2 regions of the Staphylococcus sp. aM genome follow, and region 2 is predicted to be linked to the other one. Evidence: predicted binding sites of a transcription regulator. Region 2 holds the regulator's gene; the other holds the start of a gene.

Region 1 (16,091 bases), 860 kb from region 2:
ATCTACCCATTCACCATCAATGAATTGACGGTTTGACAAGCGCTTTACAAGTTCCATCAAAATACCTCCGTTAAGTTTGTTAAATTTTTATTTAACGAATTTTACAGAAATATGTTAGCATATAAAACGAAAACATGTCAAAAGGTCTGAAGAAAAGCGCTTAGGATTTGAGCTGATTCGAACGATAAATAAAATTGCTTTTCAAATTTTATGCATCGTGAGTATTTCAGCCGAAAATCCTGCTTTTCGGAAGCCGTCAAAAGGTCTGGAAAATAAAGAATCACTCTTAATTTTATTAAGCTAGTGATTCTTACGCACTAGCTTTAGCTAGTGTGTTCCTTTTGAGCTGATTCGAACGTCTCTAGTACAACGAGATAAAGCAAAATATTTTCACCTAATATTTTTCTAAAACCTTGCTTTTCATCTTTTTAAATAAAATTATATAATTGATTAGCATATAAAAGATGAAATCATGTTAACTTTATGTTGAGACGTGGTAAAATGAAATAATTCTTTTTGGAGGTACAGTCATGACACGTTCAGAAAACTACACATCTCAAGTCGAAGAAGCCAAAGACTTGGTAATTAATTCCATTGGCGAAACAATGGATTTGTATGGCATTAATCGTAGTGTTGGTAACTTATACGGCATCATGGTGTTTGAGGGAAGCATGACACTAGATGAAATGAGACAACAACTGCAAATGAGTAAACCTAGCATGAGTGCAGGTGTAAAGAAACTACAAGAATATGATATTGTTAAACAACAATTTACAAGAGGTAGCAGAAAACAACATTTCATTGCTGAAAAAGACTTCTTTACTTTCTTCCGCAATTTTTTCACTAAGAAATGGGAACGAGAAATCGATACAAATATGGAAGCAGTCAAAGATGCTGAAGCTATTATTAACCCTATCTTAAATAACAATGATTTAACTGATGAAGAACGACAAGATATTGATAAAGTGAAAGCTCAACTCGATCATTCAAAGGTGTATTACGAATGGTTAGCACAACTTAGCGAAGCTTTAGAAACAGGAGAAATCTTTAAGTACTTCCCTATTCCAGAACACGAAGATAAGTAAAAGGCTAAAGGATATCAATCCTTTAGCCTTTTTAATATGTTATAAATTATCATCTTGTTCTTCTTCTTTCACTTGAACAATTCGAAGTGAACGTCTTTCAACCTCTTTTAATTTCTCAGCACGTGTTTCCAATTTGATTCGATCTCGTCCTAAGGTAATCAAGAATGAGACCATCATAAATATGAATATGACGATTAATGGTACACTCGCAAGTATCGATGCAGTCTTAAGTACATCCAGTGCTCGTTCTCCACCTACTAACATGAGTGAGAATGGTAGTAAACATAACGCAAATGCCCAGAATAATCTGTTCGCTCTTAATGGCTCCCCAATCACTTTCTTTTGAGAAGCAGCCGCTAAAATATAAGAACCAGAATCAAATGTTGTCGCTAAGAATAAGAATGCTGAAATTAAGAATAGGACAATCGTTATAGTTGGGAATGGTAAATGATGCATTACCTCAATGATAGTAGCCTCTGTACTGTGATGATTTAAGAAATCAACCACATTAAATTGACCAGAAATTTGTAAATAAACGGCATAGTTACCGAATATACCAAAGAATAATGCACAACCTAACGTACCATATATCATCGTACCAAGAACGACTTCTTTTAAAGTTCTACCTTTTGAAATTCGAGCAATAAATAAACCGATAAATGGTGCATAAACTAGCCACCATGACCAATAGAATATCGTCCAATCTTGTGGGAAATGTGTCTCTTTACGGTGACCTATACCACCAAATGGCTCAACCCAAGTTGCCATATGGAAGAAATCTCGCATCATGTTCCCTAAACCAGTCACTGTAGTTTCCATAATAAATACAGTTGGTCCAATAATGAAGACAAAGGCTAATAAGATGAATGATAACCATACATTGACGTCACTCAACTTTTGAATACCTTTTTTCAATCCTGTATATGAACTAATGGCGAATATAACTGTGATAGTTAACAAAATGATTGAACGCATAACCATATTCTCACCATTTAAACCTGTAAGTCTTTCAATACCTGCTGATATTAAAGGTACACCTAAGGCAAGTGATGTTGCCGCACCACCTAATAATCCAAAGATAAATAAGATATCAACAAGTTTACCTACAAACTTATCTGTTTGTCCTTTTAATATAGGCCTACACGCTTGGCTAATTTTATATATAGGTTGTTTTTTAACGAACACTAAATAACCAATTGGTAATGCTGGCAATACATAAATCGCCCATGCAATCGGACCCCAGTGGAACATTCCGTATTGCGTCGCATACTGTAGTGCTTCATCGGACATACTTTTAGCGCCATTAGGTGGCACTTGATAATAGAATGCCCACTCAATTACACCCCAATATAGAATATCTGAACCAATACCTGCACAGAATAACATGGCTGCCCAAGTAAATGTGTTAAATTCCGGCTTGTCACTCGCTCTACCTAGAGTAACATTACCGTATTTACCAAATGCTATGTATAAAACGAAACAAAAAATAGCTAATCCTAAGAATAAATAAACAGAACCAATCGAGTTAGAAATTGCACTATTGATATCTGTAATAATTGTCTCACTTGCTTTCGGGAAAACCATCATAGGTATAACAGCTAAAAGTAACACTATGACTACACCTATAAAGGTCGTCCAGTCCATAACTTTTTCTTTTCTCAATCGTGATCCCCCTAATACTAAATGATTTATGAATCTTGATGTTCTTAAGTTCCACGTTCAAATATAATTGATTCACAAAATTGACAATAACGAACATTTAATAATAATGCAAATTACATACAAAGAAATACAAACCCATTATTGAATAATTATATAATTTCTGACGATTATTCTTTCACAATTGATTGTTGTGACAACAGTATTAAATTTAGATTTAACGAATTAAACAAACTTAACTTCATTAAATATATGAATTTTTATGCATTGAAACAGAATTTTTATTTATTTTACTTTTTTTCATTAATTTTGCTTAATTACAACAAAAAAACTATCTCCCACTTAATTCGTGAAAGATAGTTGATTTCATTACTTGTTAGTATCCTAATAATAATTTTAATGTAAAACCAATTACAACTGAGGTGATTATGACAAAGAATCCCGGAATAATAAAACTCGTAGGCCTTGTTCTTCCTGTTTCGTCCAATTCAACTGCAAATAATAAAGTAGGTTGTGCTGGAATCACAAAGTTAACGTTAAGCGTCTGAACCATGGCGACAAAATATATGGGCGGAATGCCTAGACTCATAACAATTGGCACCATAATTGATGCAGTCGCTGTTTGAGAAATCACAATCATCGCTACTACTGATACGAGAACGATCACTAGCCAAGGTACACTACTAATAGCTTGGCCAATATCATTCTTTAATATTTTCAAATTATTAGGTGCGTTAAAAATAGTAGCGCCTAACCAACCAGGACCTAATACTGCAAACAATGCGCCAAATGCTGATTGAGAAATATGTGACGTTAAAATATCTGACGTATTAATTTTTGATAATAATAGATTAATGGCAGCACTTAAATACATAAAGAATTGAACAATATCTGTCATTTCTACATTGACAGTTTTGCCATTTACATTAAATGATGGCATTAAATGAGGGAATATCCCAAATGTTAATATGCCTAATACACATATTAAGAATGCTAATACACCGAATTTTACATTTTTTGAAAATTCACTAGGTAATGTCTCTTCTGGTAGTTCGACTAACTTTTGTGATGGTATGGGATTATTTTTTCCAACAAATGTGCAGAATACACTTAATAAAAGCATACTCATCATCGCAGTTGGTAATACAATACTTAAATATTTTCCCATAGAAATATCGTAACCAGCTAACACCGATATGATATAAGCTGTCGCTGACGCAGCCGGACTACATAAAAGTGCTAAATTCGCAGTAAGTACTGATGCAGTAAGTGCTTTTTTAGGTTGTATGTTTGCTTTTTGAGCTGTCTTAGCAATAATAGGTTCTAATGATAAAGCAATATTAGCAGTACCAATGCCAAAGACAAATACAAACACAATCATTGGTGCAATAAAAATAATTGATTTTGGGAATCTCTCGATGATTTTAGATGCGATATATACAAGGTAGTCTATACCGCCAGTAGCTTGCAACGTACCACCTGCGATTCCTATTGATAGAATAATTAACACTGCTGTGACAGGTGCAGAACCCGGTGGTATTTGAAAACCAAAAATCATAATGAGTTGCGCTACAATAGCAAATATGCCGCAGCCAAGTGCACCGGCTGTTCTTAATCCTAATAACACAGCTAAAATCATAATCATAATTTCTATTATAAACAGTAGCAATTTAGGGACTCCTAACTCTCTTGTGATGTTAATTTTTAGTAACATTGATATTTTATCACTTAAACATGTGATAAGTATATATTTTCATATTTGATTACAAAATCAAATGTATTATTTTATCAATATAAATGAGCGTTTAAAGCTGATATATCTAGTATTTAGACATCGTCAACAAATGTTAACAATTACAAATTAGATTAATATTAAAAATAAATGAGCAACACTACACGTTGTAGTGATTGCTCATTCGATTCATTATCTTACTATTATTGTTGTGTTTTACGTGTTTGGCGTCGTTTTTTATAAATCGTTTCTTCAATAATGGATCCTACGATAAGACCAATGGCAATCATCCATTTACCTATTAATAACCACATATTGTCTCACCTTCTCTATATTGAATCTTTGCTCTTAGTATTACATTTCCCTTTTATAACGAGTTATAACATGATTAAAAGCTATTACTCGTTGATGGGCCACTGCAAATGTATTCACTCAATTGTTGTCGTTGTAAAGATGTGGATACATCAATCACTCTTTGATTTAATGACCCTTTGTAAGGTAGATTAGGACGATATAACTGCGTGATAAACATACCATCAACTAACACATCCACAGATTCTAATAATTCAAAACGTAATCCCTTATCTTGTGAAAGATATTCAAATTGGAATCCAGTCCACACCCATATTGTTTTGGTCTGTCCAAATCTTTGTCGAAATGCTTGTACAAGTTTCAATGTCACGTCTAAGTTACAAAAGGGCTCGCCTCCTAAAATACTTAAACCACTAATATAACTCTGTTCACAATATGAGATAATCTCTTGTAATATTTTCTCTGTAAATGGTTCACCATACTTAAAATGTTGCGCCGCTTTGTTATAGCAATCCAGACATTGGAATGGACATCCTGAAACATACACACTACATCGTACACCCTCACCATCTACAAAGCTATGTGTTTCAATCTTAGCTATATATCCCTGTCCATGTTCTATTTCTAATATAGGATTCATTGTCAAGATTCCTTCATATGCTTCACACGCGCACACATTTCTTTATGACGTCCTTCAATAACTGGACGTTGAACTGGATTACCTAAATAACCGCATGTCCGTTTAACAACATCAACCGTTTCAGGGTTATCATTACCACATTGTGGACATTGATAGCCGTGTGGTGTTGATTTAAAATCTCCATCAAATCCACATTCATAACAATGATCTATTGGAATATTGGTACCTAAATACCCTACCTTATCATAAGCATAATCCCATACCGCTTCTAGCGCTTTAATATTATGATTCAATTTAGGGTACTCACAATAGTGGATAAAACCACCACTCGCATAATATGGATAATCTTTTTCAAAATCTAATTTTTCAAACGGCGTAATATCTTTTCTTACATCATAATGAAATGAATTTTGGTAATAGCCTTTACTTGTAATATCTTGAATATCTCCAAATCGTTCTTGATCTAACCGACAAAAACGATCGGTCAATGATTCACTAGGCGTACTGTATATGCTAAACCAAATGTCATATTGATTTGTCCATTGTTTTTGTAGACGCTGCATTTCTTTTAATATTTCAATTGTAAATGCTTTGGCTTCGTCATTATGTTCCCAATTAGGTCCATAAAATACTGTAGCAGTTTCATATAATCCGATGTATCCCATGGAAATCGTAGCTCTTTTATTCTTAAATAGCGCCATTACATCTTCGTGATCATCGAGTTTATTTTTAAATGCACCGCTTTTATATAAGATTGGTGCATTATTTACTGTCGCTTCTTTTAATCGCTCTATTCTATATACTAAAGCATCGTGCATTAACGACATTTTGTTATAAAAAATTTTCCAAAACGTTGTCATGTCACCTTTTGATTCAAGCGCAATTCTTGGTAAATTTAAAGTTACAACACCTAAATTACAACGTCCATTATTCTCAAATTCACCTTGTTCATTACGCCAACTTGGTAAAAACGATCGACATCCCATCGGTGCTTTAAAATCGCCTAATAATTCTACAATTTTATCGTAATTTAATATATCAGGATACATGCGTTTTGTTGAACATTCTAATGCAAGTTGCTTGATATCATAATTCGGATCTTCTTTTTTCAAATTAATACCATCTTTAATAGAAAATACTAACTTAGGAAAAATGGCTGTGACACGATCTTTACCTAATCCTTTAATTCTCGTTTTCAATATCGCCTGCTGTATTTTACGACTTAATGTATCTGTTCCTAAGCCAAATCCTAATGTGACAAATGGTGTTTGACCATTAGAGGTATACAGTGTATTAATCTCATACTCCAAACTTTCAATGGCGTCATTAATATCTTTAGTCACTTGTTGCTCTACATATGTTTCAATCTGTTCATCTTTAACATAAACTTGTGCTATTTCACGATGATGTCGCTCATTATATTGTGCATACTCACTCAATAATTCATCTACACGATCCACTGTACATCCACCGTATTGACTACTAGAGACGTTCGCAATAATTTGTACAAGTTGTGCTGATGCTGTCTGAATTGATTTTGGAGATGTAACATTGGCATTACCTATTTCAAAGCCATTTTTCAGCATGCTTTTTGCATCAATTAAACAACAATTTGTTAATGGTTGAAATGGGTGATAATCTAAATCATGAAAGTGAATATCACCATTTTGATGCGCCTCAGCAATATGTTTAGGCAATAAATAATTTAAAGCATATGATTTTGAAACAATACCTGCCGTTAAATCACGCATAGTCGAAAAGGTATTGCTATCTTTATTAGCATTCTCATTTACGATAGTTGGATCCTTCTCAATCAAACCAGTTAATGATTGTTCTAGTTGATTCATCTTACCACTCTTTTCTATATATAGTGTTTATTTAAAATTTAAAACACAATATATAGTATTACAATGTATAATCGATGACTTAACTAAACTGTCATAAGTTTATTACTAATTCATGAACAACTATAAAAATAATCATTCAATTTTTGAAATCATTGTTTTGAAAATTGAATGATGTCAAATAATAATAAACTCCCATGGAGGCACGAATTTAATCACAACCCTGACAAATATGTCACACCCATTCAAAATTTAATCCAAAACAAAAAAAGAACTCAAAATAATATTTAATATTATTTCGAGTTCTTATTTGAATATAAATCATTATGAAATGTAGTTGTATGAACCAGCTTGGCTAGCTGAAATAGTACGTGTTGAAACGTTACCTGGTCCACCATTATAGTTCATTTCTGAAACTTTGATTGAACCATCACTATTTACATTTTCAACATATGCAACGTGACCAAATGCACCTTGTGATGTTTGCATAATTGCACCTTGTTTAGGTGAATTACTTACATTATAACCATCTTGTGCTGCAGCGTTTGCCCAGTTACTTGCGTTACCCCAATTAGAACCGATTTTGCCGCCAACTTTGTCATATACATAATAAGTACATTGACCAGCAGTATACGCATTTGAACCAGAGCTTGATTGTCCAGAAAATGCAGTTGAATTATTTGAAGATGGCGCGTTTTGTGTAGTCACTTTGATATTTTTATCTGATGTTGAATAATCAGCACCTAATCCGCCACCTTGATTATTTGTATTATCAGTAGTATAAGATTGTGTATTTTGATTATTGTTTGTAGCATTATTTGAATTGTAGTTTTGAGTAGTTTGGTTACCATATGAATAACTATTGTTATTACCTTGTTGTTGGTTAGGACTCCAATTACCTTTCCAATCATAGTGGTAGTTACCTTGTTGGTCAATTGTATATGTGTATTCATATGAATAAGGATCGTTAGGATTATATCCGTTATTGTTTTCTGCTGCATCTGCATCATGTTGCATTAAACCAAATGTTGCGAAACCTGCTGTTGCAATTGTAGCTGTAGCGATTTTTTTCATTTTAAATATCCTCCTAAGAATGATAAAGCTTTTTTGTTTACTATCTCGTGGCTACCTTCAATTTTCTATAAACATATAAGTTTCTTCTTCGTTAATTAACGACAAGACACACTCTAACAAACAAACAAGCTTTTGTGGGCGATGTTAAGATTTTGTAAATGAATCATAATAATCCAACATTTTTTGTAAAATTGTTGGATTACGGTTGTAATGGCTTTCAAAAGGATAGCTACGCAACTTAATCATTTTGTTAATAACAATTATTACTATGTATGTAATTTATCTGACAATTTTCTACATAAAAAAACTAAGATTATTGCATTATCCACGCAATAATCTTAGTCCATTTCATTTGGTTTTATTTGGTTTTGTTTAAATAATTCAACATTACTTGTTGATACATATCTGTATAGTCTAAATATCTTGATTTATAAACATATTCATCTGTTTTGTGTGCCATAGTCATATGACCTGGGCCAATAATAGCTAAATCAAAGTCTTCATCTTTATCTACTAATAATTCTGCTGCATCAGTCGCCCCAACTAAACCAGATACTTTAAATTCATTATTATAATCTAAAAAGCTTTGTACTAACGTGCTATCTTTTTGAGAATATACTGTTTGATGATCGACAGTTACTTCTAAAGAAAGTCTGTCACTATCAACTTCTTCTATCGTATCTTTAAATAATTTTTCAATCGCTCGATTATCATATTCTGGTACGGTTCTCACATTAAATTCAGCATACGCTTCTTCCGGAACAGTATTAAATTGTTCTCCACCTCGTATAATCGAATTCACAATAACAAGTCCTGCAGCTACGTCTTCAACTTTTTCTTCCGTCTTATCGTCAACTTGGTCGCCAAAGAATTCATCAATAAATGGGTGCACATCAAGTGCATATGTACCTTCGTTTTTCTTGATGTCATCATACTTTTCTTTAATTTTTTGAATAAATTCAATGAGGGTATTAATCGCATTATGTCCCAGTGATGGTAATGAGCTATGTGCGGGCACGCCTTTAGATGTTACTTTTAATCCCATGGAGCCTTTTGAGGCGTAAAATACAAAGCCATCTGACGGTTCGGCAATAATTAAACCATCTAAATCATCAACATAGCCTTGTTCTTTAAGTTTCTCTGCCCCTGACATTTCTCTTTCTTCTGCTGTAGTAGCCATTAATCTAATTGAACCTTGTTGTAGATGACCTGACGCTTTAATTTCAATCATAGCAATAACTAATGCTGCTAAACCGCCCTTCATATCAGTCGTACCTCGACCGTACAATTTACCATCTTCTTCTGTTAATTTAAATGGATCATGCTTCCATTCATTATGATCCCCAGCATCAACAACATCCATATGCCCTGAGATACCTAGTTTCGGTGACCCTTCACCAATTTCGGCAATTAAATTCGCTCGATTATCGTCAACTTCCTGAATCTTAGAGTCTATATCATATTTGCTCAATAATGATTTAAGATATTTACATACTTCAAGTTCATTATCATTTTCAGTATTTATCTCAACCATATCTGACAATATTTGAATTTTATCCTCTTTAGAAAAGACACTCATGTTATCACCTTCATTTTATGTGTATAATTACTTATTTCTTATTTATTATTTCACAATCAGTAGATGTTCAAACATTAATTTAATTTTTAATTCATATTGATAACTATCTTATTTCCAAAAAATAAAGCGTGTATGAAAATGAATCAGTTCCATTACACGCTTTACCTCGTATTTTTAAATATAACGATGTTCTTTTAAATAGCTTAATATTTGATTAACCGATGACTCAACACTATTATCTTCAGTATTAATGATGATTTCTGGTTCTTCTGGTGGTTCATATGGCGCACTAATACCTGTGAATTCAGGTATTTCACCTGTACGTGCCTTCTTATATAAGCCTTTAGGATCACGTTGCTCACAAGTCTCAATACTGCATTCTGTATAAACTTCGATAAATTCTTGTTCCTCAAATAATTGTCTAACATTATCCCTATCTTGTTTGTACGGTGATATAAAAGCTGTAACTGTAATTGCACCTGAATCTACCATTAGCTTACCTACTTCACCGATGCGTCGAATATTCTCTTGTCTATCTTCAGGAGAAAATCCCAAATTTTTATTTAAACCGTGTCTGACATTATCTCCATCTAAACGATACGTTTGTTTGCCATCTTCAAATAATGCCTTTTCTAAAGCAACCGATACCGTAGATTTACCTGATCCTGATAAACCAGTAAACCAAATTAATACACTTTGATGACCATTACGCGTTTGTCGTTGTGCTTTTGTGACTTCAGATTCGTGCCATGTAATATGTTTTGTTTCACTCATTTAACATCACCCTTTGTCATTTCTCTTTTAATCCTTTGATCAGCACATTTGCCACTTCTGGTCTTGAAAATTTTTCTGGTAATGATTCTCCGTTGCGTAATTTTTCTCTTACTTTTGTACCACTTAAATGTAAATGATTCGAAGCATCGTGTGGACAAGTTTTAGCTGTAGCCATATTGCCACATGCCTCACAGTAAAAGGCATGCTCAAATTTTAAAATTTGTATATCTAATTCATTTTCAAATTGAGAAATAAATTCCTGTGCTTCATAAGTGCCATAATAGTCACCAACACCTGCATGGTCTCTACCAACAATAAAGTGTGTGCAACCATAGTTTTGTCTTACTAGCGCATGTAAAATGGCTTCTCTTGGACCTGCATATCTCATCGCAGCCGGATAAATGACTAAACGTGCTCGATTTTCTGGGAAATAGTTTTTAAGTATGGCTTGATAACTTTCCATTCTTACCTCTGCTGGAATATCATCAGATTTAGTTTCACCTACTAATGGATTTAATAGTAATCCATCTACAATTTCTAATGCTGATTTCTGAATATATTCATGGGCACGATGAACTGGGTTTCTAGTTTGAAATCCTACAACAGTCTTCCAATTCACTTTATTAAATAGCTGTCTCGTTTCTAATGGGTCAAGATGGTAATCTACAAATGCATCATGTTGTGGACGATTAATCAATTGTATTGGCCCCGCTAAGTAATACTCACCTTTTTCGTAAACCTTTTTCACCCCTGGATGTGCATTATCTGTTGTACCATAAACATGTTGTGCTTCCTTTTCTTTATCATAAGTATATTTTTCTTCTAAATCTAACACACCATACAATGTACCATCTTCTCCATATAGTGCTACCTGTTCGCCAATCTCTAAATTGTTAGCCTCTGTTTGACTTACTGGCAATGTAATTGGCACACTCCAAACATGACCATTTTTTAGATGAACATGTTCTACGACACTTTCATAATCAGCTTGATTCATAAAACCAGTTAATGGACTGAACCCACCAATGCCTATTAATTCTAGATCCGATAAGCTCCATTGATTTAATATAATTGAATGTAAAGACTTCGCATTTTCAATCAGTTGTTCTCTTTCTGTACCTTCTACAATACGATTGACCAATGTTCCACCATGTGGGCGAATAGTATCATTTGTAAATGTTTTATGCTCTGACATATTTAAATCCCCTTTTCCAATTAATTATATTTGTTTACTCGGTTTTTCTTGTAAGAAAAACTTAGCATTCTATTTCTAATGACCTGGATAACAAGTAGACTTAAAACAACAACGATAATGATGACTCTCACAATGTTAGATAGCACCTCATCCTTAACAAAGTAACTAAGCAATGCATTACTATTAGTAAAAATAATTAATCCCCCAACACATATTGCTAAAATATTAATCGGTAAGATTTTAACTAGATATGCGGAAATAGGTGCTGCAATCAGTCCACCTGCACTAAGTGCTATTACAGCTAACCAATTGATATGTGTCATACCTAAGAAAATGATAAAACTTAACGACGCTGATAGTGTAACGAAAAACTCGCTTGCTGAGACTGTACCAATCACGTATCGTGGTTCCATCTTTTTACTAGATAAAAGTAACGGTGTATTAACAGGTCCCCATCCGCCACCGCCTATAGCATCTAAAAAACCTGCGATAGCACCTTGTGTCACCATTCTTATCCGGCCAAATTGACCTGAATAATGATGTTCATCGTTCATATGCTTAAATATAAATTGATATAATATATAAACGCCCATCGACAATAGAAATAAAGCAATCAGTGGCTTAATTGCATTAGCATTAATGCTTGTTAATACTGCTGCACCTAAAAATGCACTGATAGCACCTGGAATAGCTAATTTCAACATCGTTGGATAATGGACATTTTCAAACTTCCAATGTGAGGTCCCTGATGCTGCGGTAGTCGCTATTTCTGAAAAATGAACTGTAGCTGAGACAATAGCGGGTGCCACGCCAAAGGTTAATAGAATGGAGGATGATGACGCCCCAAACCCCATTCCAAGTGATCCATCTACTAATTGTGCTAAAAAGCCTGCTAGCGCAAAAATAAATAATTTCCGCATATTTCACCTTGCCCCCTATCTGGATGAATCCAGTGTTTTCAACCAGTTTATAAAAGACTGCTGTGCGTTGGGATGTTTATATTTTTCAGTTAAAATATCTTGAAGTAAGCTTTGCTTTTCAGATGATGTGAGTGCCTTTTCTTTAATAAGTTGTCTAGATTCATATAAAAAGTCAATGTAGTCTTCATAAGATTCATCATAAGTTTGTGCCAAATTTTGTATGATTTGCTTAGCTAGTTTAGGACTTGCTCCATCTGTTGATACACTTATTGTGAGTTTGCCTCTTCTAAGTTGATTAGGAAATGTGATATTACCCTCTTTTGCATTACCTACATGATTAAATAATGTATGTGGCCCTAGGTGATGTTTAATCTCATCATTCACTTGGTCATTATTTGTAGCAGCAATGACTAAGTCTGCATTTGCCACATCTGAGGGGTCAAATTCTTTTTGATGCCATGTTACCTGTTGTTGTTGGATAAGCCCATTTAAATATTCTGTTATATGAGGGCTTACTACGCGAATGTGGCTAGCATACTCAAGTAGCAATTCGACACGTCGTGTGGCTATTCGACCACCTCCGATAACCACAACATTCATTTGTGATAAATTAATCATGATTGGCATTTGCATGTGCCTCGTCACCTTTCCTATCCAAAATAATTATTTTAATATTCTAATAATTAAGTGTATCTTACTTAGCCAAGTTGACATTTTCTTTAAATGCTTGTTCTTCAAACCAACTGATTTTTTCTCTCATATTCACAACGTCTCCAACTATAATCATCGCCGGATTAGTAATTTCCTTTGCCTTATTTGTGATATCTTGCAATGTACCCGTTACTGTATGTTGTGATGTAGCTGTACCCATATGTACAAGTGCCACTGGTGTTTGAGGATTCTTACCAAATTTCACTAGTAATTCACAAATCTCCGGTAATCGTTTGACGCCCATATAAATACATAAGGTTTCAGGGCCTTGCGCTAAATGTTGCCAATACGCTTCCTTATCCATACCAGGTTTATTTACAGCAGTGATAAACGCTACAGATGAACTATAATCTCGATGTGTTACTGGGATACCTGCATATGCTGGTGCCGCTATCCCTGATGTAATTCCCGGAACAATTTCAAATGGAATATGATGTGTCGCCAATTGCTCCGCTTCTTCTCCGCCACGACCAAATACAAATGGATCTCCACCTTTTAACCGTGTGACTGTATGTCCTTTTTTAGCCAACTGTATCATCATACGATTTGTTTCTTCTTGAGGTAACGAATGTCTGTATGGGTCCTTGCCACAATAGAAAAACTTAGTGTTTGGCTCAGCATAGTCTAATATGTCTTTATTAATTAACCTGTCATACAAAATGACATCTGCTTCTTTAATTGCTCTAAGCCCTTTGATCGTTAATAATTCTGGATCTCCAGGTCCTGCACCTACTAAATAAACTTTGCCCATAGATACTCAACCCCTAACGCCATTTTTCTTTTAATTATGGAAATCTCTTCCATCATTCACTTTTGCTACCACCCCAGTGCGTATCATAAAATCACCAAAATGTTCATCCGGTAATTTTTCTTTTCCGTACTGTATGAGTAGCGGTCTTAACGTTTGTAAAATTTCGTTTTCATCAATATTTTCTTTATATAATTTATTGAGTCTTTCTCCTTTAAATCCACCACCTAAATACATATTGTATTTTCCTGGCGCTTTACCAATAAATGCGATTTCTGCTAAGGCTGGGCGAGCACACCCATTTGGGCATCCTGTCATTCGAATCGTAATGTCTTCTTCTTGAACCCCCGCTTCATCAAGTAAATTTTCAATTTTTGAAATGAGTGAAGGTAAATAACGTTCTGATTCTGCCATAGCAAGACCGCATGTTGGAAATGCTACACAAGCCATTGAATTACGTCTTAATCCAGTATAATAAGTACCATCTGTAAGTTGATATTTATCTATAATTTGTTGTATGTCGTTTTTCTTTTCTGGAGAAATGTTAGCAATGACCAAATTTTGATTAGGTGACAACCTGAAATCTCCAGTATGTGTCTCTGCAATTTCACGAAGTGCTGTTTTAAGTTGATAATCTTCAGTATCTTTTACACGTCCGTTTTGAATAAATAGCGTATAGTTCCAGTTATTCTCACCCTCTATCCATCCAAGACGATCGCCATTATGGTCAAACTCATAATCTTTTGCAGGTTCAATCTCCCAACCTAAGCGTCGATTTAGCTCTTCAGTCACCCAAGTTTCACCTAAACGATCAACTGTATATTTAAAACGTGCATTTTTACGATTTTCTCTATTACCATAATCTCGTTGAATCGTTAATAGTTTTTCACACACATCAACTGCTTTGTCTTTAGGAATGAAACCAATTAATCGACCTAACTGCGGGTATGTCTCTTTATTACCATGCGTCATACCCATACCACCACCAATAGTAATGTTAAAGCCAATTAATTCACCTTGCTCAATGATGGCAATCAAACCAATGTCTTGAGAATAAACGTCAATATCATTAGACGGTGGTACTGCAATACCAATTTTAAACTTACGAGGTAAATAGGTACTTCCATAAATGGGTTCTGATTCTTCACTTGAATCTAATACTTTTTCACCGTCTAACCATATTTCGTGATATGCTCCAGTACTAGGAAGTAAATGATTACTGATAGCTGTAGCATAATCATTTACTTCGGCATGTACTTTAGATTGATATGGATTGGGGTTACACATTGTATTTCGGTTAACGTCTCCACAGGCTGCTATCGAATCAAGTACAGATTGATTAATATCTTTCATAGATTGTTTTAAATTTCGTTTTAAAATACCATGAAATTGGAATGCTTGACGCGTTGTCAATTTGATGGTCTGGTTAGCATATTGATTCGAAATATCATCCATGGCTATCCATTGTTCTGGCGTAGCTTTGCCACCTGGTACACGTACACGAATCATAAAACTATAAGCAGGTTCTAATTTCTGTTTACGTCGTTCATCTCTTAAATCTCTATCATCTTGCATATAACTACCATGAAACTTTAATAACTTCGCATCATCTTGAGAAATCGCACCAGTGATAGGATTAGCTAATCCTTGTTCGATGGTACCTCTCAAATACTGGCTATCTGCCTTCAAATATTCCATTTGATCTAAATGATCATCTAATTCATCTGACAGTTTTTGATTTGATTTAACCATGTTTGACACCCTTTCCCGTTAATAGACGTCTCTTTGATATCTTTTCTCTCTCTTCATCTGCTTAAG
Region 2 (16,091 bases):
TGATATCTTCAACTGAAATGTTGAATTGTTCACTCATTTTTTCAAGTTCTTTATCAATATCTTCGTCTGAAACTTCGATATTTTCAGCATCAGCAATAGCAGTTAATGTTAAGTTTGTTTTAACACGTTGTTCTGCATCGTCTTTCATTTGTTCTCTTAATTGAGACTCATCTTGTCCAGAAATTTGGAAATATGTTTGTAAATCTAACCCTTGTTGTTGGATTCTTTGACCAAATTCTTGAACCATACGATCTAATTCAGTATCGATCATTGCTTGAGGAATGTCGATTGTAGCATTGTCTGTTGCTTTTTTAATTGCTTCTTCTTTTTCAGTGTTTTCAGCTTCAGTCGCTTTTTGTTCAGCAAGACGTTTACGTAAGTTTTCTTTATATTCATCAACTGAATTAGCTTCTGCATCTAACTCATTAGCAATTTCATCATTTAATTCTGGAACATCTTTATATTTGATTTCATTTACTTTTGTTTTGAAAGTAGCTTCTTTTCCAGCTAATTCTTCAGCATGATACTCTTCTGGGAATGTAACAACAACGTCTTTTTCTTCTCCAGTTTTCATGCCTTCTAATTGTTCTTCAAAACCTGGGATGAATGAACCTGAACCAACTTCTAAGTCGTAACCTTCAGCTTGTCCACCTTCGAATTCTTCACCATCAACTGAACCACTGAAATCAATATTAACTGTGTCGCCATTTTCAACAGCGCCGTCTTCTTTTTTGACTACCATTTCAGCCATGTGGCCTAAACTATGGTTAATTGATTCTTCTAATTCTTCATCTGTTAGTTCAGAATCTTGTTTTTCAATTTCTAAACCTTTGTAGTCACCTAATTTAACTTCTGGTTCAACAGTTACAGTAGCTTCAAAAATGAAATCTTTACCTTTTTCAATTTGAGTTACGTTAACTTCTGGTTGAGCAACTGGATTAATACCAGTTTCATCAATAGCTTCACCGTAAGCTTCTGGTAATAAAATGTCTACTGCATCTTGATATAATGCTTCAACGCCAAAGCGTTGTTCAAAAATTGGACGAGGCACTTTACCTTTACGGAATCCAGGTACATTAATTTGTTTAACTACTTTTTTAAATGCTTGATCTAATGCTTTATCTACTTTTTCTGATGGAACAGTAACAGTTAATAATCCTTCGTTACCTTCCTTTTTTTCCCAAGTTGCTGTCATGTATAAATACCTCCATGAATAACTATTTTATTTTTTCAACTTCCCTATTATAGCATAGGTCATTTGTGTACACAAACATTGAAATTGCAACGTTTGCGAAATTATTTATTACTAATTTCAATTAAAATTTACGTTAAACGATTTATGCATTATTTGCAAGAAATTGGGGTTATCATTGCTTATCTAATTGATAGATATATGATAAAATTTCTTGTTTCGCAATACTATCATCTATACCTAACATTGATTTAAAATAAACATCATACGCGACAATCCAATCTTCTATTGGAAATAGCGTTTCAATATTAAGGGGATATAGCAATATAGAATGATTATTCATGATATGGCTTGCTTCATCAACAATATGTATGGCGCCATTTTCAAGATTCTCAATCACTTTTGGCAATACAATCGATTTTAAAGTCGTGTGTTCTAGCCCACTTAAATCTTTAGGAATAATGTCAACTGTTGTACCATATTTGGTAATTGTGACGCTAGTTTCAGACTGTGCAAATCTTAAGTATTCTAACATCAAACTTATAATGTTATTTTCTACATTAGCATGACTTAATAAATAATGAATTGTTTCTTTGAAATCATAATGCCCATTATCGATGAGTTGAAGTAGAACATGCGTTTGTTCTCTTGTATTTAATTGATTGAATTGAGCTAATGAATGAGTCAATTGTTCTCGATTTGAATCTAGTTTAGATTGTGCGTATTCTTTTAACGGGAATAATTCCATTCTGGTTTTATGATCTCGTACTTCATCAATAATTTGATTAATCACTTCTACTGATTCATAGTACTGTTCTAAGCCATTTAAACTTTTAACATAAAATATCATTAACTCATCGTACTTGTTTAAACCTTGTTTAAGCAAAATGATAGCTTCTTCTCTCAATTCCAAAAATGCTCCCATTTGATATAGCATATCGCACTTTTTAATTGAGAGTGCTTCATCTAACTCAAACTGGCTTTCAAATTGTTCAAATAATTCATACATTTTGTCAAAGTCTTGTTTTAATTCAGCTTTTCTAATATCTTCTTTTAGCTTTTTCTCAGATAATGGGAATGGGATGATATCTGACATTTAATTTGCACCTCAATTATTATAAATCTTGAAGAATTAATGCACTCCATGTCTCAAAGTCATCGTATGATTCTATTTTCCCTTTTTCAATCCATTTGATTCTTAGCGTATCCGTTTCTTTAGCTTCTACATCATTTGAATTGACTGTTATTTTAAATACTACACCCATATGAACTTTACCTACTTCATTATTGTCATCATTGATAAAACCTAGGTATTCCATATTTTGAGAATCTTCAGTAGGCAAACCTACTTCTTCTTCTAATTCTCTTTGGGCATTTACTCTCAGTACTTCATTAATTGAATCTGCCCCTACTACATCATTCATGTGTCCACCGACGCCAATCGAAGATTGTCCGTGCAATCTTTCTTCACCGCCGCCAGAAAGACGTTCATAAACAAGAATTTCACCATTTTGATTTTCTAATAAACAATATGAAATAAGTTGTTTAAAACCTGGATCCTCTTCCATGTCTCCTCTACGTTTCACATCATACTGTCTTAATGAATTAAAAATATTATTACCTTTTTCATCATTTTTTGATAAAAATCCATTGAATGCATTCTTTTCATTATCGAAAAGCGTTGTTCTTGGCACTACTATAATTTGCTCATCAAATTTAGACATATTAAACTCCTTTATATTTTCTTTATGATATTATTCTATCAAACTTATTTTTGATTCGCGATGATTAACGTATCTTCTTAATTTATATCAATGCTTAAACAATTTTATATTTAAATAGAAAGATATATAAATAAAAGCTGAGACATCATATAAATGTCTCAGCTTTTATGAGTTAAGCTTATTTTAAAGCGTCTTTAGCTTTTGATACTAATTCACCGAATGCTTTATCGTCTGAAATAGCTATTTCAGATAACATTTTACGGTTGATATCGATGTCAGCTTTTTTCAATCCGTTCATTAAACGTGAATAGCTGATATCATGTTTACGTGCTGCTGCATTAATACGTGTAATCCATAATTTACGGAAATCACGTTTACGTTGACGACGGTCACGGAATGCGTATTGACCTGATTTCATTACTTGTTGTTTTGCTACTTTATATAATGTATGTTTTGAACCGAAGTAACCTTTAGCTAATTTAATCGTTTTTTTACGACGTGCTCTTGTTACTGTTCCACCTTTTACTCGTGGCATATTAAATTCCTCCTTAGATACTATCTACGTAATTATTCTTTATTCGTTAGTCGTATTATTTTTTATAAGATAATAATTGTTTTACACGTTTCATATCGCTTTTAGAAACTAATCTACTTTTACGTAATTGACGTTTTTGTTTAGTGTTTTTGTTTGCAAATAAGTGAGATGTGAAAGCTCTTGAACGTTTTAATTGACCTGAACCAGTTCTTTTAACACGTTTCGCTGCTCCACGGTGAGTTTTCATTTTAGGCATGATTCATTTCCTCCTAGAAATTATTATTAATTATTTTTCATTAATTGGTGATAACATAAGGAACATTTGACGGCCTTCCATTTTAGGCTTTTGTTCGATTGTTGCAAGGTCTTTACATTCTTCAGCAAATTTTTCTAACTGGCGTTGACCAATTTCTTTGTGAGTAATGGCACGACCTCTGAAACGAATTGAAACTTTACATTTATCGCCTTTAGAAAGGAATTTACGTCCGTTTTTCAATTTTGTTTGGAAATCATGTTCCTCAATTGTTGGACTTAAACGAATTTCTTTAACGTTAATTGTTTTTTGTTTCTTCTTCATTTCTTTTTCTTTTTTCTGTTGTTCGAATTTGAATTTACCGTAATCCATAATTCTTGCAACAGGTGGTTTAGCATTTGGTGCTACGATTACTAAATCTAAATCAACACGTTCAGCCATTTCTAACGCTTCTTGTTTTGATTTAACACCTATTTGTTCACCATCTTGACCTACTAAACGAAGTTCTTTTGCACGAATTTTCTCATTAATTTGAGTCTGATCTTTTGCTATGGTTGACACCTCCCAGAATTTTACGAAATTGTCCCAAGCAAAAAAGAAGAGCGAGTATCACTACCCGCTCTTCTTCACACATTAATTGTGTAACATGATTAACCTGCCAACTGCTTGTTGCGTCGCTACAGGTGAGAAGCGGGAGCTTCTACTTGGTTCGTTTCGTATTCAACGTTATTAATCATATCAACAATAAATGTATTCGTCAACTACTTTTTTTATTAATCGTGATGTCTTACTTCTTCCATTGACACATCTTGACGTAAATCTACCTGTTCTAATGGGATTTTCTTTGTTTTATATCTTACTTTATGATAAATAAAGAATGCTAAGAATACTGGAATACCCATATAAGTAATAATAAATCTATTTAAATCAAAGTCTCCTGTTTTAATAAAATCGACATCTTGACCTAATATTACGATAATACATAAAAATCCAGCAAATATCGGGCCAAATGGGAATAATTTAGCCGTATATTTTAGTTTAGATTTATCATAATTTTGTTTATCAAATGCACGTCTAAATCTATAATGACTTACAGCTATACCGACCCAAGCAATGAATCCTGTCATACCACTAGCAGCTACGATATATTCATATGCATCACCACTAAAATGTTGTACTGCAAAAATCACTACAACAATAATTCCAGTTACAATTAATGATATGTGCGGCACACCATTTTTATTCGTTTTTGAAAATGAATTAAACGCTAGTTTATCTTTACTCATTGAATATAGCATTCTAGTAGATGCATACATTCCTGAATTACCTGCAGATAATACTGATGTTAAAATAACTGCATTCATAAATGATGCTGCAAATGCAAGTCCAGCATTCTTGAATACTAATGTAAATGGTGATGTAGAGATACTATTTTCTCCACCCATAAGTGCACTACTATCATAAGGTATTAACATACCAATGATGAATATAGCTAATATATAAAATAATAATATTCTCCAGAATACTTGTTTAATAGCTTTTGGAACGGCTCTTTCAGGATTTTCAGATTCCCCTGCTGTTATCCCTATCAATTCAGTACCTTGGAATGAGAAACCAGCAACTAGGAATACCCCTAATATTGAAAGTAAGCTCCCTCCTAAGTTGCCACCAAGGATTGGGCCGCTTCCTTTAGTAAACGTTTCAAAACCAACGAATTTACCGCCCATAATACCTACAATAGTTAATAAACCTATCACAATAAATATGATGACAGTAACAACTTTTATTAGTGCAAACCAATATTCACTCTCACCATATACTCGAACTGACAATGAGTTAAGTGCAAAGATAATTACTAAAAATATACAACTCCAGACCCAAGCAGGCACACTTTGCATTGGGGACCAATATTGTATGACTTGCGCGGCAATTGTTACATCTGCAGCTACAGTAATAACCCAGTTAAACCAATAATTCCATCCTAATGCAAATCCAAGTGATGGATCTACAAATCGTGTGGCGTAAGTACTAAATGATCCTGAAACTGGTAAATATGTGGCCATCTCGCCAAGTGATGTCATTAAGAAGAATACCATTGCTCCAATAATCGCATATGCAATCAAAGCACCTAATGCTCCAGCACTGTGAATGGCTCCACCCGAAGTCATAAATAGACCTGTACCAATACAACCACCAATGGCTATCATAGATATATGACGGTCTTTTAAACCTCTTTGTATACCTTCGTTTTGACTTTTGTTTTTACTCATAGAAGATTCCTTTCTTTGTATTTAGAGGCAGTTATGATTTTGTTTTATTATTTATTAAAGAAACAACACGTTAAGTTCTATATCTTCATTTATATGACTACACGATACCTCACTTAATCATGTTACTTTTATTTATAAATTTAAAACAAAAAAGTGGCTACATACCTTTAAGATATGCAACCACTTTGCTTTTATCTATATAAGGTAGCACATCACATTCTGTGACAGTACAGTTTCTTTCGAGAACTGTCCCAACAAATCATAATTATGGTTATCACTTGTTTCGGCAATATTACCTTTAACTTGTTCAACATACGTCCCATAAGACTTCTGACAAGCGACTCTTTAATATTGCAACCTCTAACTCAACTTTTTATTTAACTAACTTGTAATATACATGAACTGCGCTTAAATTTCAAGTTTATCTATGCTTTTTCAAACGGATTTCGTCTACTAAATTCCAGATGAATTCATCTTTTTCTAATGTCTCTTGGTCTTGTGAACCATACTTACGAACATTTACTTCATTGTTTTCTACTTCTTTATCTCCTACCACGATTTGGTATGGAATTTTTTGCATTTGAGCTTCACGGATTTTATAACCCATTTTTTCATTACGGTCATCGATTTCAACACGTACGCCTTGAGATTTCAATTCATCTTGTATTGATTTTGCATAGTCGTAATGTAAATCTAAATTAACTGGAATAATTTCTACTTGTTTCGGTGCTAACCAAGTTGGGAATGCACCTTTAGTTTCTTCAGTTAAGAATGCAACAAATCGTTCCATTGTAGATACAACTCCACGGTGTATCACTACTGGTCTATGGTGTTCTCCATCCTGACCAATATATGTCAGTTCAAAACGTTCTGGTAATAAGAAATCTAGTTGTGCTGTAGATAATGTTTCTTCTTTACCCATAGCTGTTTTAACTTGAACATCCAATTTAGGCCCATAAAATGCCGCTTCACCAATAGCTTCTTCGTATGATAATCCTAATTCATCAGCCGCTTCTTTAATCATGTTCTCAGCCTTATTCCACATTTCATCATCATCAAAATACTTTTCTTTATCTTCTGGGTCTCTATAACTTAATCTGAAACGGTAGTCTTCGAATCCAAAGTCTTTATATACATCTTGAATCATGTTAACTACACGTTTGAATTCTTCTTTAATTTGATCTGGTCTAACAAAGATATGTGAGTCATTTAAAGTCATACCTCTTACACGTTGTAGTCCTGATACAGCCCCACTAGCTTCGTATCTGTGCATAGTACCTAATTCGGCAATACGAATAGGTAATTCTCTATAAGAATGTGGTTTATTATTATAAACCATCATATGGTGTGGACAGTTCATTGGACGTAATACCATTTCCTCTGTCTCATCTAATTTCATTGGGGGGAACATATCCTCTTGATAGTGATCCCAATGTCCTGAAGTTTTATATAAATCAACATTTGCTAAAACTGGTGTATATACGTGGTCATATCCCATACTTACTTCTTTATCCACAATATAACGTTCAATTTCACGACGAATTGTAGCACCATTAGGTAACCATAGTGGTAAACCTGCACCAACAAGTTGACTATTAGCAAATAATTCTAAATCTTTACCGATTTTACGATGATCACGTTCCTTACGTTCTTCCAACATTTCTAAATGTGCTTTTAAATCTTTTTTATCAAAGAACGCAGTACCGTAAATACGTTGTAGCATTTTATTATTACTATCTCCACGCCAGTACGCGCCAGCTGTTGATAATAATTTAAATTCTTTTATTTTAGACGTAGATGGTACATGAACCCCTCTACATAAATCAGTAAATTCCCCTTGAGAATATAATGTCACATTTTCATCTTCAGGTATTGCATCAATTAATTCTAATTTGTATGGATCATCTTTGAAGAATGCTTTAGCTTCATCCCTAGTAACTACTTTTCTTTCGATTTTATGATTCTCATCAACAATTTTTTTCATTGTTTTTTCAATTTTTTCAAAGTCATCTGATGAAATTTTTTCTTCAGTATCAAAATCATAGTAGAAACCGCCTTCGATGACAGGACCTACACCAAATTTAACATCCCCGTATAAACGTTTTAATGCTTGAGCCATCAAATGTGCAGTTGAATGACGCAATACTTCTAATGCTTCATCACTACCTGGTGTAACGATTTCAATTTCACCATCTTCTTCTAACGGTCGTGTTAAATCTACCATTTGTCCATTAAATTTACCTGCAACTGCCTTTTTACGTAGCCCTGGACTAATTGATTGCGCTATATCTTCAGTAGTAGTGCCTTTATCAAATGCCTTTGAATTACCATCTGGAAATTGAATATTAATTTGATCCATACTATTACCTCCTAAATTATAAAAATCATATCGTTGACTTATTGAATAAAAATCAATGTAAAAGTGTAGAGAAAATAAAAAAATCCCGCCCCTGAATCAGGGACGAGATTGTCGTGGTACCACCCTAGTTAAGCGTTAAAACCTTACTCATTTAAAAATAAGTTATTTAACGACTTCTCTACATAAGATAACGGTCTTGAGCCGAGTATTCATTACAAATACCATGCATTAAAGTAGTAATAATTTAATATATTAACCGTATTCTCATCAATCAACGGCTTTCTGTGTAACAGTGATTAAATTATCATGTCTTCAACAGTTTCAACGATTTAGATTTGATTCTATTATACAACATTTTATGAAAATATCAATTGTTTCTAAAGTTTTCACCTTTCAAGAAATAAGGTGTGGATAATGTTTTAATGCGTTCAATAATTCTAGCCGCTTTTGTTTTTTCTGCGCCTTCACGTGTCATTGATAAATGATGTTCTAATTCATCATAACTTAAATTTGAAGTAAAGAAAGTGGGTAATTCATGAACCATTCTGTAATGCAATAAAGGCCCAATAACTTCATCTCTAACCCACGGCGTTACTTCTTCTGCACCGATATCATCTAACATTAATATGTTGGCTTCTCTAATTCTTTGTAGTTTTCTTTCGTAACTACCATCTTTAAACCCACCTTTTAGTGTACGAATGTATTCGGGAAGATAAACTATTGTAGATGGCACTTTTTTAGCTTTAAGTTGATTTGCTATAGCACCTAAAATAAATGACTTTCCAGTACCAAAAGGTCCATACAGATAAAGCCCTTTGACATTTTCACCATTAATTAACTTTTTGCATATATCATTAACTTGCATTGCAATATCCAAACGATTTCGTCCAGTAGTATAAATATCTTTAATTTTTGCATTTAAGGTATCTCTCTGCATATGATGTGATGTAATCAATTGAGAATTAAGTCTTTCTTCATCATATTTTACTTTACATGGACATGGCAAATAGCGAATTTTAATGCGTTCGTTTTCAATATATAATTCTGGCACATGACCTTTAACAAAGTTAGGACACTCATTATAATTATGCCCATCATAGTGCTTTTGTTGGTCTTTATATTCTTGTAGGACGTTTAAGTCTTCATCAATCATAGCATTGGTTAGTTCTGATTGGTGTTCATTTAAAAATTGCTTCACATCAGGATCATTTACAACCTGTTGACGTATTTTAGCAATTCTCTTTTCGAAATCTTTATTTGAACCTACAATATTCTTAAAGCTTTCCATCTAATCCTCCTCCCAATCTTTATTTAATTGTTCTAAGAATGCTTGTCTATCCTTTTCAAATTGATCGTCTTTTTCATCTTTTGAAAGTGCTGTAGCGTTTGGATTATCTCTTTCTTCTAACCATTTAGGCGTTTTCTCCCTAGAAACCAATTTACTTTTACGATTATAGCCTTGATATGATTGTGATTTATTCTCGTTTGATGGTTTAGGTTGATTAACTTTCAAGGCATATTCATAAGCTTGCTTAGCCGTTGTTATACCTTTCTTTTTCCAATTTGAAGCAATTTCAAAAATATAAGATTTGGGTAATTTCATATCTTCTTTAAGCATAACAAATTGTAATAAGATGTTAATAACACCGAAGTTCATTTTTTCTCTATGAATTAATTCTTCAATCATATTTTTTTGAGATAATGTTGGTTCTGATTCAGACCAAGATGCTAACATATCAATCGGACTCGTCTGTTCTAACAGTTGAAGCCATTGTTCCGTGTCATTTTCAGGATCAGGAATTTCATTATTTTGGGTCGAAATGTCACTGTGTTTAATGTTTTTATTCAATTCTAACTTAGGTAATTGATTTTCATGTTCTATTAAATAATAAGAACGTGCCTGTTTACGCATCTCTTCAAAAGATAATTGCTGCGCACTTGTAATTGAATTCAATATAATATGTTTCATCGCATCAGCCGTTAAACCATATAAAGTTGCGAGTTGAACAATTAGACTTTTAGCATCCTTTGTCACTATTTCATTTGAGATGAAATGGTTATGTAACATCTGTTTCAACATATCAAAATCAAAAGATTCATTAGATAAATCCAATCCTTGATATTCACTCGCTTTAGGTATATTTTGTGTATCGATATCTAATATTCTATTGGGTACTTTAAAGACATCTGTAAACTTTCTGGTTGTTTGCTGATACTGTGATAAATCTCTAAAAGTTTGTTCAAAATGTTTCTTTAGAACCTGATATCTTTTTTTATCAACTTCACTATATAAAAATACAGATAACATAGGATCATTGAAAAATTGAGATGGTGACGGAGGTTGAATCAATTGATATATAAAATGTGTTTGTTGTTCATCATGTTTTACAAATGATTTCATCAAACCAATGGCTTCTAATAAATCCATTTGATTTCTAAAGTCGATTAAATTTTCTTTAAGTTCATTCATAATGACATAATGGGTGAGTGGTTGCTCAACATCATTTGAAAATTGATGCATAAAGTGATATAAACCAATTGCTTGAGGCCCAATTAAAGGTGTAAACAGTCGATTTAATATTTCAAGATGCTGTGAATTTAAATAAAAATCTTGAATCACTTCAAAACTATCTTGTGGTCTTAAACCTAATTCAAAGGAATTTAACCCCATTTATAAATCACTCCGTTTATTATCATTCAGAATACCTTGCATTGAAGCTAACAGTTGGTCAATATCTTTAAACTCTTTATAAACAGAGGCAAAGCGAACATAAGAAACTTGATCTACATGCATTAATAAGTTCATTACATGTTCTCCAATTTCTCTAGATGAAATCTCAGTATGCCCCTCATCTCTTAATTGCCACTCCACTTTATTAGTTATATCCTCTAGTTGTTGATATCTCACTGGACGTTTTTCACATGATCTAACTAATCCATTCAAGATTTTTTCTCTTAAAAATTGTTCTCTAGTTCCATCCTTTTTCACTACTATTAATGGACTCACTTCTATATGTTCGAATGTTGTAAACCTTGTACCACAATTTTCACATTCTCTTCTTCGACGAATCGCGTTCGCATCTTCTGCATGACGTGAATCTACTACTCTTGAATGTGTTGAATTACATTTTGGGCATTTCATGATTGTCACCCTTTTCTATTTAGATTATTCTCAATTATACTATAAATTCACACGTTACAAAAGAAAGCACCTTTTAAATTATATGTCTAAAAGTGTAAACTAATTTATATCATTAAATATAACAACCTAAATAAAAAATGTGACATTTTCAAAAATGATGTTAAAGTCAACTTTTTTCTATTTAATTTCTAGATAACTTTGGCATCTACATTTTATTTTGAACAAAAAACTGCCAATCTAACCTTCATATTAAAGATTAGACTGACAGTCTCTTAAAAATTAATTTTACACAGCTTCTACTGTTTTATGAGATTCTATCAACTTACCAATTTGCTCTGCTACTTCAACAACTCTATTTGAATATCCCCATTCATTATCATACCAAGCGATTACTTTAACTTTATTATCGCCCATAACCATTGTTGATTGTGCATCAATTACTGCAGAATTAGGATTTGTATTAAAATCTACTGAAACAAGTGGTTCACTTTCTACATCCAATACACCATCTAAATTTGCATTTTTGAAAGCGTCATTAATTTGATCAGCTGTTACATTTTGTTCTAAATCTACTACTAAGTCTACAAGAGAAACGTTTTTAGTTGGTACTCTTAATGCCATTCCATGTAATTTACCTTCTACTTCAGGTAGCACTTCTTTTAATGCTTTAGCTGCGCCTGTAGATGTCGGAATAATACTTTCATTACATGAACGTGCTCTACGCAAATCTTTATGCGGATTATCAATATTCTTTTGGTCATTAGTAATTGCGTGTACTGTAGTCATCAGACCGTTCACGATACCAAATTCATCATTTAATACTTTTGCAACTGGGCCAATACAGTTAGTTGTACATGATGCATTACTGAAAATATCGAATTTATTAACATCTAATTTATCATCATTGACACCTTTCACAATCATTTGAACATGGCCACCTTTAGATGGACCTGTTAATAATACTTTTTTTGCACCTGCGTTGATATGTGCAATAGCTTTATCACCATGATTGAATTTACCAGTTGCTTCGATGACAACATCTATATCAAGTTCTTTCCAAGGTAAGTTTTCAGGATTTCTATCAGAAACTAATTTGATATCTTGGTTTTTATAACGAATGCCATTTTCAATGGCTTCTACCTTCTCATCGTACTTACCATGAGTTGTATCATAATTGATAAGATGTGCAATTGTTTCTGGAGGGTAACTTGCATTAATTGCCTTTACGCTTAAGTTTTCATTTTTCAATGCAATTCTTAATACCATTCTACCTATTCTACCCATACCGTTAATTGCTATATTCGTTGTCATTTAAAGCACCCCTTGACCATTAATTTATATGTTATACTTTATGGCATTAGTATAACATAATAAATTACATTTGAAAGCGTTTACCAAAACTTTACAAATACAAATTTTAATCAAACTTAATAAGAATTAGTTATTAAATAACAATGAATTTAAGATTATCAAAACTAAAAAAACAGAAAATTTCTAAAGTAAGTATTCACATAATAAAACCCTAAGGCATTTATTAATGTCTCAGGGTTAATAAAAATCTCTTTTTGAATTATTTCTCGATAAAACCTTTTTCACTAAGCAACCGTTCTAAATTTTGCTTTAGTTCTAGTTTATCTCCAAGATTATCAATCACATGATCTGCCATTCTACTTTTCTTATCAATAGATATTTGGCTATATACTCTTGCTTTTGCTTCCTCTTGAGTTAAATCATTTCTTTCCATTAAACGATCGATTTGAATACTTTCTGATGTGTAAACAAGCCATACTTCATCAACAGTATCTTGCAATTCATTTTCATATAAAAGAGGAATATCCATAATAACATTATGGCCTTCTTTTAAAAATTGTTGCTTCTTTTCTTCCATTATTTCTCTAACTATAGGATGGACTATTTCATTTAACTTAATACGTTCACCTGGATAATTAAATACTAAATCACCCATATATTTTCTGTCCATCTCACCATTTTCATCAATAGCTTCATCGCCAAAAACTTCTCTTACTTTCTCTATACCTGGTGTTCCTTTAGCAACTGCTTCTCTTGCAGCTGTATCAGCATCTACTACTTTAAAACCAAATGCAGTTAACAATTCAGATACAGTTGATTTACCTGATGCGATACCACCAGTAAGTCCTATTACTTTTGACATATTTTCACGCTTCCTTTATTTCTGACAAGTCGGGCAATAGTGACTATTTCTAGATGCGATGACTTGAGTTTCAATTGAGTGCCCACATACCTTGCAATATTTTTGTTTATATACATTCAGATGTAACTGCATTTCCCCTGTTTTACCATCAGCATGACGATAATCGGAAATGCTAGTTCCTCCGTATTTAATACCCTCATTTAATACAGATCGAACATGATAAAACACCATTTCTTTTTCTTGATTTGATAATTCTTGTGTTAGTCTATTAGGTAAAATACCTGCTCTAAATAGCGCTTCACATGCATAAATGTTTCCACAGCCAGATATAACTTTATGATCTAAAATCACTTGTTTAATCGGTTTTTTAGAATAATTCTTTTTATTCGTACAATCTAAAAAATGTTGCAGTGCTTCTTCGTCAAAGGGTTCCGGAGCTATGCTCAAAAATGAAGGATATGAATCAAAACTACTCACATTTCTAATTTCCCCAAAGCGACGAATATCTGAATAGATTAATTTTTTTCCATTATCTAATTCAAAAATAACTTGCCAATGTTTACGATAATTAGGCACATTAATCTCTTCTAAATGATTAACAACGAAGAAACCACCTGCCATACCTAAATGACTAATTAAAATACGTTGCTCTGCATCACGATTAATATAAAATACAATATATTTACTTCTTCGCTCTATTTGGTTAATTGTATAGCCTTCTGTTAAGCGTCGAAAACTTTCGAGTGTCATTCCTTTGATAATCGTCTCTCGTCCATCTTCTTTACCTTTTTTTACATTTTCAGAAAAAGTTATTTTATTAATAGTAGTATTTACGGCAAATGGTTCAATTCCTCTTTTAACATGTTCTACTTCTGGTAATTCCGGCATATTCAAACCTTCCTTTATTTTGCATCATACCACGTCGCACCGTAACTTGAGTCAACTTTTAGTGGCACATCTAATTTTAATGCAGACTCCATAATTTCTTCTACAAACTTACTAAACGATGCTACTTCATCTTTTGGAACTTCAAAGATTAATTCATCGTGAACTTGTAATAATAGTTTCGCGTGATAATCAGTATGTTGTACTTCCTTATTGAATTGCACCATAGCTAATTTGATAATATCTGCCGCACTACCTTGAATTGGCGTATTCATTGCCGTTCTTTCTGCAAAACTTCTTAAATTAAAATTACGACTAGTAATATCTGGAATATATCTACGACGATGTAATAATGTTTCTACAAAACCTTGTGCTTTAGCATCTTTCACAATATCTGACATATACTGTTTGACTCCTGGAAAACTATCTAAATAATCATCAATAAATGCTTTCGCCTTTTTACGTGTAATTCCTAAACTTTGGCTTAACCCATAATCACTAATGCCATACACAATTCCAAAGTTAACTGCTTTCGCTTGTCTACGCATTAAACTATCAACTTCATCCGCTTCCACATCGAAAACCTTCATTGCAGTCGCAGTATGAATGTCATGCCCATTAATAAATGCTTCTTTCATACTTTCATCTTGAGTAATATGAGCTAAAACCCGTAATTCAATTTGAGAATAATCGGCACTTAATATAACACTATCAGATGATGTAGGCTTAAATGCTTTTCTAATTTTCCTACCTTCTTCTAGACGAATAGGTATATTTTGTAAATTTGGATCAACACTTGATAAGCGACCAGTTTGCGCTAATGTTTGGTTAAAACGTGTGTGAATACGATGATCATCACTAATCACTTTTTGTAATCCTTCTACATAAGTAGATTGTAATTTTGATAATTGGCGATATTCTAGAATATAATCAATAATTGGGTGTTGGCCTTGTAACTGTTCCAATACATCGACAGCAGTAGAATAGCCCGTTTTTGTTTTTTTAATCACAGGTAATTCTAGTGTTTCAAACAACACTACGCCAAGTTGTTTTGGAGAATTGATGTTAAATTCTTCACCGGCAGCTTCGTGAATATTTTTAATTAAAACATCTAGCTTTTCTTGTATCTCTTTCTCCATTTGTTGTAAATCTTTAACATCAGTAAAGATTCCAATCTCTTCCATCTCACTTAATATTTCAGCTAACGGTAGTTCTAAATCTGCTAATAATGATTCTTGGTTATATTCTTTCAACTGTTTTTGCATTTCAGCTTTTGATTCACTTACCGCTTCAATTATTGATGCAACATGCTTATTTAAGATCTCATCTTCTGGTACATGATGCTTTTTACCCTTACCATAAATAGTCACGTTATCTTGCACATAATGTTGTCCATATAAAGAAACAACTGAATTCACATCGTCAATCGTTCTTGATGGATCGATGATATAACTAGACAACATCACATCAAACTGGATGTTTTGAATATCGATATCTAGTCTATGTGAAACAACATAAGTTTTCTTAGCATCATAAACAGTTTTGGCTGTATTGGGGT

The links. The regulator NrdR, encoded in region 2, represses ribonucleotide reductase genes. The targets are predictions, from matches to a motif close to AACACNATATATNGTGTT.
Region 1: the regulator NrdR is predicted to act here: its motif matches at 7,318-7,335, upstream of nrdD (anaerobic ribonucleoside-triphosphate reductase).

The regions. Positions count from the first base shown of each region.
Region 1 covers NZ_CP121447.1:277,280-293,370, reverse strand. Annotated here, with positions in the region: gene betB (betaine-aldehyde dehydrogenase) at 1-57, opposite strand, end outside; gene cudC (choline uptake/conversion transcriptional regulator CudC) at 531-1,085, shown strand; gene P7F85_RS01285 (BCCT family transporter) at 1,125-2,747, opposite strand; gene P7F85_RS01280 (anaerobic C4-dicarboxylate transporter family protein) at 3,121-4,413, opposite strand; gene nrdG (anaerobic ribonucleoside-triphosphate reductase activating protein) at 4,865-5,428, opposite strand; gene nrdD (anaerobic ribonucleoside-triphosphate reductase) at 5,431-7,275, opposite strand; gene P7F85_RS01265 (CHAP domain-containing protein) at 7,597-8,346, opposite strand; gene P7F85_RS01260 (ArgE/DapE family deacylase) at 8,705-9,925, opposite strand; gene cysC (adenylyl-sulfate kinase) at 10,100-10,699, opposite strand; gene sat (sulfate adenylyltransferase) at 10,716-11,894, opposite strand; gene P7F85_RS01245 (sulfite exporter TauE/SafE family protein) at 11,915-12,814, opposite strand; gene P7F85_RS01240 (NAD(P)-binding protein) at 12,830-13,447, opposite strand; gene cobA (uroporphyrinogen-III C-methyltransferase) at 13,509-14,276, opposite strand; gene P7F85_RS01230 (NADPH-dependent assimilatory sulfite reductase hemoprotein subunit) at 14,307-16,025, opposite strand; gene P7F85_RS01225 (assimilatory sulfite reductase (NADPH) flavoprotein subunit) at 16,044-16,091, opposite strand, start outside.
Region 2 covers NZ_CP121447.1:1,139,680-1,155,770, reverse strand. Annotated here, with positions in the region: gene tig (trigger factor) at 1-1,195, opposite strand, end outside; gene P7F85_RS05720 (hypothetical protein) at 1,368-2,288, opposite strand; gene P7F85_RS05715 (NUDIX domain-containing protein) at 2,308-2,916, opposite strand; gene rplT (50S ribosomal protein L20) at 3,095-3,451, opposite strand; gene rpmI (50S ribosomal protein L35) at 3,507-3,707, opposite strand; gene infC (translation initiation factor IF-3) at 3,738-4,265, opposite strand; ribosomal protein L20 leader region at 4,293-4,416, opposite strand; gene P7F85_RS05695 (amino acid permease) at 4,478-5,974, opposite strand; lysine riboswitch at 6,172-6,345, opposite strand; gene thrS (threonine--tRNA ligase) at 6,396-8,333, opposite strand; gene dnaI (primosomal protein DnaI) at 8,701-9,621, opposite strand; gene P7F85_RS05680 (replication initiation and membrane attachment family protein) at 9,622-11,004, opposite strand; gene nrdR (transcriptional regulator NrdR) at 11,005-11,475, opposite strand; gene gap (type I glyceraldehyde-3-phosphate dehydrogenase) at 11,761-12,786, opposite strand; gene coaE (dephospho-CoA kinase) at 13,046-13,648, opposite strand; gene mutM (bifunctional DNA-formamidopyrimidine glycosylase/DNA-(apurinic or apyrimidinic site) lyase) at 13,664-14,536, opposite strand; gene polA (DNA polymerase I) at 14,551-16,091, opposite strand, start outside.